Regions from separate parts of the Mesorhizobium sp. M0904 genome, predicted to be linked through region 2. Evidence: predicted binding sites of a transcription regulator. Region 2 holds the regulator's gene; the other holds the start of a gene.
What was found. Region 2 encodes PhoB, which activates phosphate uptake and scavenging genes when phosphate is short. Its sites were predicted from a motif close to TGTCATNNANCTGTCAT; they were not measured.

Region 1 (4,212 bases), on a different contig from region 2:
GGGAGGATACGCGTCAAGCGCTAAGTCAGCTGTGCAATTTCCGGAGAGGCTTCACCTTGAACATTGCTTGGCCTATGCCTTCCCCATGAAGAAGCTTGCTCGTTTTCTCGACCTGCTGGTCGTTGCAGCAGTCCTTGCGGTGGCGCTGGGCACGCTGCTGCCGCGCCCGCTCTGGCCGGCGGCCGCTGCCGATCCGATCGGCGCAAGCCACCGCATCGTGGTGCTGAAAAATCCGATCCACACCGACATCGCCATCCCGGTCGACGACGATGTGCGCCGGCGCTTCCACTTCCTGGTCGATGCCGGCATTCCGGCCGACATGGCGGAGGTCCGCTACATCGTCTTCGGCTGGGGCGGCCGCGCCTTCTATCTCGAGACGCCGACCTGGTCGGAACTGAAGGCAGTGCCGGTGATGAAGGCGCTGACCGTCGATGCCTCGGTGATGCATGTCGACATTTCAGGCGAAATCGCCGAGCCGCATCCCGACGTCGCCGGCTTCGACGTAAGTGAGGAACGCTTTGCGGCGCTGCTCGATTTCATTGCAGCGAGTTTTCAGCAGGGACCGAACGGGGCCATGCCGATCGAGGATGCGGCCTACTCCCGTTTCGATCGTTTCTTCGAAGCCAATGGCCATTTCAACGCGCTGGTCGGCTGCAACACCTGGGCGGCGGCGGCACTGCGCACCGCCGGCCTGCGCACCGGCTGGTGGAACCCGCTGCCGGCCTCGCTTAGCCTGTCGATGCGGCTTTACAATTGACAAGGCTCCGATGACTTAGGACCGCCGAGCGTCCGCCCGCCAGCCATAGAGCCAGTCCAGATCAGCGGCGAGTTTTTCGGGTGAGCGCATCGCCAGGAACAGGTTGCGGGCCATCGCCACCGGCCCGGCCGCATGCCAGGCGAGGCGGTTGAGGGCGCCGCGGCGGGCGACCTGGGATACGCGCGGCCGCCGCGCCTGTTCCCAGGCGACAAGCGCGCTGCTGAGGTCGGCAGGCGAGCTGGCAACGAAACCGGCAAGGGTTACCGTGTCTTCGATCGCCATCGCCGCTCCCTGTGCGGCAAACGGCGTCATCGCATGCGCCGCATCGCCAATCAGCGCTATGCCCTCCGGCGTCGTCCACCGCCGCTGCTCGACGGTATGGATCGGCCATGCCGTCCATGGCGCGGCCTCGCTCGCCAGACGGACCAGCGCCGGCGCGGTACCGCGCATGGCGTTGGCGAGGATGGCGGGGTCGGCATGCCCCGACCAGTTCTCGGCGATGCGCTCGCCCTTGGTGAAGGCCGCGAGGTTGAAGACCGCGCCACGGCTGACCGGATAGGCGACCATATGGAAGCCTGGATAGAGGAATGCGGTAACGCAATCGGGCGCTCCGATCACCCTGAAGGCTTGTCCGGCGAGGCTGTCCGCGGCCACCGTTGCGCGCCAGGCAAGCTCGCCCGAGAAGCGGCTTCTCCGGAAATCGGCCGCCTTGCGGGCGAGCGTTTCTCGCACCGACGACCAGACGCCATCGGCTCCGACCAGCAACGATCCTTCGGCTTCGATGGTCGTGCCGGCAATCTCGACTGTTGCGGTGATGCCATTCGGTCCGGTTGCGACGCCGCCGACGCGGGCACCAGTGACAAGCTCGACCTCGGAGCGCTCGGCTATCCGCGCCATCAGCGCTGACTGCAGGTCGGCGCGGTGGGCGACGAGATAGGGTGCTCCCCAGCGCGTTTCAGCCGCCTGGCCAAGCGGTACGCGCGCCAGCTCGCGCAGCGTGACGGCATCCTTCAGCACGACCGCCTCCGGCCGCACCGCCGTCGGCAGCAGCCGATCGAGTAGGCCGAATTGTCGAAGGATGCATGTCGCGTTGGGTGAAAGCTGGATGCCGGCACCGGCAGCCTCGAGGTGCTGCGCCTGTTCGAACAGTTTTGTCCGATAGCCGCGCTCGGCGAAGGCCAGTGCCACGGTCAGTCCGGCGACGCCCGCCCCGGCGATGACCACCTGCCGGGACTGCGTTTCTCGCATCAGGCTTGTCGCGGAAGAATCAGGCGGCCTGGTCGATATAGAGGCAGCCCGGCGGCTGCGTTTCCAATGCCTTCAGCTTGGGCGAATAGCGATAGAGCGTCGAGCAATAGGGGCAGACTTTTTCATTGTCGTCGCCCATATCGAGAAATACATGCGGGTGGTCGAAAGGCGGATTGGCGCCGGTGCACATGAATTCCTTGACGCCGATGTCGATTGCCGGATAGCCCGCATCGTTCTGGAAATGGGGAATGGAACCGCCTGCCATCGTCGTCTCCTGATCTTGTCGATTGCATCTGGATCATAACCCATCTCTTTGCAAGATCGATGAAATGAAACTGTCGCAAAAGCCTGTCAGAGGATAAGTTAAGCCGGTTAAGGCTGTGGTCGTCGAACGGTGTGGGAAGAGCGGAAACCATGAACGAACTGAAGCCGGTGCAGAGCGAATTCATCACCGTCGAGGCGGCGAGCCGCGAAGGCGGCAACCCCGACCGCTTCGTCAACCGCGAGTTTTCCTGGCTGCAATTCAACCGGCGCGTGCTCGAAGAATCGCTGAACGCCAATCATCCGCTGCTCGAGCGCGTTCGCTTCCTGTCGATATCGGCAGCCAATCTCGACGAGTTCTTCATGGTCCGCGTCGCCGGTCTTGCCGGCCAGGTGCGCGAGGGCATCGTGCTGAAGAGCCCGGATGGGCGCACTCCCGAGCAGCAGCTCGAACAATTGCTGCGCGAGGTCGAGCGCCTGCAGGAGGACCAGCAGAACAGCCTTTCGGCGCTGATGCTGCTGCTCGACAAACAAGGCATCGAAAGCATCACCCGCGATGCGCTGACCAAGGACGAGAAGACCTGGCTCGAGGACCATTTCCAGGAGCAGGTATTTCCGGTCCTGACCCCGCTGTCGATCGACCCGGCGCATCCGTTCCCGTTCATTCCCAACCTCGGTTTCTCGATGGCGCTGCAATTGCGCCACCGCAAGAACGGCGAGGAAATGAGCGCGCTTTTGCGCCTGCCGGTGGCGCTGAGGCGCTTCATCCGTTTGCCGGATCGCAAGCATCATGTCCGCTTCATTCCACTCGAAGAGGCGGTCAGTCTCTATATCGGCAAGCTGTTTCCCGGCTATGAGGTCAAGGGCTCCGGCACGTTCCGCATTATCCGCGACAGCGATATCGAGGTCGAGGAAGAATCAGAGGATCTGGTGCGGCTGTTCGAGACGGCGCTGAAGCGGCGACGCCGCGGCTCGGTCATCCGCATTGAGTTCGACAGGTCGATGCCGGCCGAATTGCGCGATTTCGTCGCCGGCGAGCTCGGCGTCTCGGCCAGCCGGATCAGCGTGCTCACCGGTCCGCTGGCGCTCAGCCAGATCTCGGAGTTCGTCGCCGTCGCCCGCGACGATCTGAAGTTCACGCCTTACAATCCGCGCTTTCCCGAGCGCATCCGCGAGCATGGCGGCGACTGTTTTGCCGCGATCCGCGAGAAGGACATCATCGTCCACCACCCTTACGAATCCTTCGACGTGGTGGTGCAGTTTCTGCGCCAGGCAATGGCCGACCCGGAAGTGGTGGCGATCAAGCAGACGCTCTACCGCACCTCCAACGACAGCCCGATCGTACGGGCTTTGGTCGATGCGGCGGAAGCCGGCAAGTCGGTGACGGCGCTGGTCGAGCTCAAGGCGCGCTTCGACGAGGAGGCCAACATCCGCTGGGCGCGCGACCTCGAGCGCGCCGGCGTCCAGGTCGTCTTCGGCTTTCTCGAACTGAAGACCCACGCAAAGATGTCGCTGGTCGTGCGGCGCGAGGACGGCAGGCTGCGCAATTACGTGCATCTCGGCACCGGCAACTACCACCCAGTCACCGCCCGCATCTACACCGATCTGTCCTTCTTCACCACCGACCCGACAATCGCGCGCGATGTCGCCCAGTTGTTCAACTTCATCACCGGCTATGCCGAGCCGGCCGAGCAGATGCGGCTGGCCATCTCGCCGTTCACGCTGCGCGACCGCATCCTCCAGCACATTTCGGATGAGATCAGCCACGCGCTGGAGGGCAGACCGGCCCGCATCTGGATGAAGATGAACGCCTTGGTCGACCCGATCGTCATCGACGCGCTCTACGATGCCAGCCGCGCCGGCGTTGAGATCGATCTCGTCGTGCGCGGCATCTGCTGCCTGAGACCGCAGGTGCCCGGCCTGTCGGAGAACATCAGGGTGAAGTC
Region 2 (4,212 bases):
TACCCGAAACAGACCGCCGAGGGCCAGGTGCTGCTTGACGGCAAGAACATTCTCGACCGGTCGCAGGATCTCAACCTCCTCAGGACAAAGATCGGCATGGTATTCCAGAAGCCGACGCCGTTCCCGATGTCGATCTATGAGAACATCGCCTTCGGCGTCAGGCTCTACGAGAATCTCGGCAAGTCCGAGATGGACGGCCGCGTCGAGCAAGCGTTGAAGCGGGCCGCGCTGTGGAGCGAGGTCAAGGACAAGCTAAACGCCAGCGGCTTGAGCCTGTCCGGCGGCCAGCAGCAGCGGCTCTGCATTGCCCGCACCGTGGCAGTGAAGCCGGAAGTCATCCTGCTCGACGAACCGGCTTCGGCCCTCGACCCGCTGTCGACGGCCAAGATCGAGGAACTGATCGACGAGTTGCAAGCCGACTACACGATCGTCATCGTCACCCACAACATGCAGCAAGCGGCGCGCGTGTCGCGCCAGACCGCCTTCATGTATCTGGGTGAACTGGTCGAGTTCGACCGGACCGAGAAGATCTTCACGTCGCCCCGCGAGAAGCGCACGCAGGACTACATCACTGGCCGCTTCGGCTGAGCCGTTCCGATCATGCATATGAGGACAGGACCATGGGCGAACACACAGTCGCTTCTTTCGACGAGGATCTCGAGCAGATCAGCAAGCTGATCCGCGACATGGCCGACCTCGCCGGTTCGATGGTCGGCGGGGCGACCAAGGCCCTGTTGAATTCCGACAACGTGCTGGCGCAACGCGTCGTCTCCGACGACGCCATCATGGATGCGCGTCAACGCGAACTGGACGATCGCGCCATCACCCTGATCGCCAAGCGCCAGCCAATGGCTCACGATCTGCGCCATGTCGTCGGAGCGATCCGCATGGCGGGCGACCTCGAACGCATCGGCGACCTTGCCAAGAACATCGCCAAGCGTGTGAGCGCGGTCGGCCTCAGCGTCACGCCGCGCGACCTATCGCATTCCATCGATGCGATGGCGCAGCTGGTGCTCATCCAGGTGCAGGGCGTCATCGAGGAATATGCCGCAGGCGATGCGGCCGCGTTGGCCAAGCTGCGCGCCGCCGACGAGCGTATCGACGTCAAATACACGTCCGTGTTCCGCGAGCTGTTGACCTACATGATGGAAGATCCGCGCAACATCACCGCTTGCACGCATCTGCTGTTCTGCGCCAAGAATCTCGAGCGGATCGGCGACCATGTCACCAACATCGCCGAGAATGCGTATTATGTGCTGACCGGCGAGCAATTGCCCGTCAATCGTCCGAAGCAGGACGAAACGACAATGTCCGCGCCGGTGACATGATGGGGGTGCCCAGCCGATGATCGCACCACGCATAATGGTGGTGGAGGACGAGGAGCCGTTGGGCGTGCTGCTCCGCTACAATCTCGAATCCGAAGGCTACCAGGTCGAGGTGGTGACACGTGGCGACGAAGCCGAGATCCGTTTGCAGGAGAATGTGCCCGACCTTCTGGTGCTCGACTGGATGATACCAGCGGTTTCCGGCATCGAGCTCTGCCGCCGGTTGCGGGTGCGCCCTGAAACCGAGCGGCTGCCGATCATTATGCTGACCGCGCGCGGCGAGGAGAGCGACCGGGTGCGCGGTCTTTCGACCGGCGCCGACGACTATCTGGTCAAACCGTTTTCGACACCGGAATTCATGGCCAGGGTCAAGGCGCTGCTGCGCCGCGCCAAGCCGGAAGTGCTGTCCAGCGTGCTGAAGGTCGGCGACATCGTGCTCGATCGCGAATCGCACAGGGTTTATCGCAAGAAGAGCGAGATCCGGCTCGGGCCGACCGAATTCCGGTTGCTCGAGTTCATGATGCGGCATCCGGGCCGCGTCTTCTCGCGTAGCCAGTTGCTCGATAATGTCTGGGGCGAGACGATCTATATCGACGAACGCACCGTTGACGTGCATGTCGGGCGGCTGCGCAAAGCCGTCAACAACGGCCGCATGCCGGATGTCATCCGCACCATCCGCGGTGCCGGTTACGCGATCCGGGAAGATTGACCCGCCTGGTCAGGCGACGTTCTTTCTGACGCCGGGCCTCATTTGCGCGCCCGGCGCGAAAATCTCCTGGTCGACGAAGCTTAACGCCCGCATCGCGCAGCCTTCGCGGATCAGCGGCAATTCGTTCGGCTCGGTATCGAAGGAGATCGAGCCGGAGTGCTGGCCGCCGGCGGTCTGGGCGATGGCCTTGCGCAAGGCCGGCTCGATCAGATCGAAGGCGGCGGCACTGGCGCCGACCATCGCGACCGGTGCCGGATCGATCAGCGCGAACAGCGAGCCGAGACCGAAACCCAGCGCTTCGCCGGCCTTGCGGTAGGCCTCGCGTTCCGGCCCATCCTTCTCGCGCGCGCGGGCGGCCAGCGCGCGCATGTCGGCGTCGCTGACGTCGGCGACCGGTTCGCTGTCTTCGCTCATCTGCCTGGCGTTGCGCCAGATGGCATAGTTGCCGGCATAGGCTTCGATGCAGCCGCGCCGCCCGCAACGGCAGAGCGCTCCGCCCGGACGATGGATCATGTGGCCAAATTCGCCGCCCGAGGAATGCGTCCCGGTGAACAGTTCGCCCTTCAGCACAAGCCCCATACCGATGCCATGCGAAAGCAGGATGGCGATGAAGTCGTCGCGATAGCGATCCGGATTGCGCCAGCGCAAAGCCACCGCCATCATATTGCAGTCGTTCTCCACCGTGGCCGGGATGCCGAATTCGTCCTCCAGCATGTCGGCAAAGGCGATGTCGGTCTGCGGCGTGATCGGCGACCACAGCATGGCGCGTGCAGGGGAGTCGGTAATGCCCTGAATCGCCAGGGCGATGCGGGCGACACTGCGGACGTCAAGGTCTGGGTCCTCAAGCCGGCGCCGGACGATGGCCATGCATTCGCGGATCAGCTCGTCGCGCGGCATGGTCAGCGTGTCCGGCCGGCGCTGTTCCTCGGCGACCACCTGTCCCGCATAGTCGATAATGGCGGCCGACAGGAAATTCAGCGACAACACCACAGTCAGCACCGCCGCCGCTTCCGGGTTGAGGGCGAGGCCGACCTGTGGACGACCGCGTTTCAACGAAACGGGCTCACTTGCCTTGCTCTCGGCGAGGATGCCTTCCCGTATCAGGTCGGAGGAGATCGCCGATATGGTTGAATGACTGAGGCCGGTGGTGGCTGCGATCTCCGTACGCGATGGCTGGCCGGCCCGGCGCACCGCCGAGATCACCATCGCCCGGTTGCGCCGGCGCAAATCGTCATGGCGGATTCCGACCGACATCGTTTTGCTTTCCTCCCGGTTGCCGCGGCCGCTCATGAACCGGAAGCCGTCGGTAATGTCCGACAAATAGTGTCGGATGCGGCAAATAGTGTCAGATGCAGGTGGCGCTGTCATCGTTTATTCCGACGCTCGAAAAAACTCGCACAGTGATCAAAATCCATCAGAATCGATGTTGACAGCAGCCGGAGATCGGGCCAGTATTTTTTCGAGGCTCGAAAAAATTAGAGCTTCTAAGCTGGTCTTTGAGCCAATTGGTCACGCCGTACGCGGCGCAGGGAGGATATGATGAAGAAATTCACGACCGCCATTCTGGCGGGTGTCGCCATGACGCTGGCGCTGGCGTCGGTGGCGCAGGCGAAAGACAAGGTCATCGGCGTTTCCTGGTCGAACTTCCAGGAAGAGCGCTGGAAGACCGACGAGGCCGCAATGAAGGCGGCCATCGAGGCCGCCGGCGACAAGTATATTTCCGCCGACGCACAGTCCAACCCCGGCAAGCAGCTCACCGACGTCGAGAGCCTGATCTCGCAGGGTGCCAATGCGCTGATCATCCTGGCACAGGATGCCTCGGCCATCGGGCCGGCCGTGCAGAAGGCACTGGACGAAGGCATCCCGGTCGTCGGCTATGACCGGCTGATCGAGAACAAGGACGTGTTCTATCTGACCTTCGACAACAAGGAAGTCGGCCGCATGCAGGCCCGCGAAGTCTTCAAGGTGAAGCCGGAAGGCAACTACGTCTTCATCAAGGGTTCGGGTTCCGATCCGAATGCCGATTTCCTGTTTGCCGGTTCGATGGAGGTGCTGAAGGAGGCCATCGACAGCGGCAAGATCAAGAATGTCGGCGAGGCCTATACGGACGGCTGGCTGCCGGCCAACGCTCAGAAGAACATGGAACAGTTCCTGACCGCCAACGACAACAAGGTCGAT

Region 1: a site for PhoB is predicted at 2,331-2,347, ahead of NKH80_RS00165 (RNA degradosome polyphosphate kinase). Genes of this name have one in related genera too.

The regions. Positions count from the first base shown of each region.
Region 1 is NZ_JAMYOC010000001.1:25,405-29,616, reverse strand. Features, by position in the region: gene NKH80_RS00180 (TIGR02117 family protein) at 86-757, shown strand; gene NKH80_RS00175 (FAD-dependent monooxygenase) at 773-2,005, opposite strand; gene NKH80_RS00170 (zinc-finger domain-containing protein) at 2,025-2,270, opposite strand; gene NKH80_RS00165 (RNA degradosome polyphosphate kinase) at 2,420-4,212, shown strand, end outside.
Region 2 is NZ_JAMYOC010000012.1:144,923-149,134, reverse strand. Features, by position in the region: gene pstB (phosphate ABC transporter ATP-binding protein PstB) at 1-588, shown strand, start outside; gene phoU (phosphate signaling complex protein PhoU) at 621-1,328, shown strand; gene phoB (phosphate regulon transcriptional regulator PhoB) at 1,345-2,034, shown strand; gene NKH80_RS14985 (ROK family protein) at 2,044-3,288, opposite strand; gene xylF (D-xylose ABC transporter substrate-binding protein) at 3,574-4,212, shown strand, end outside.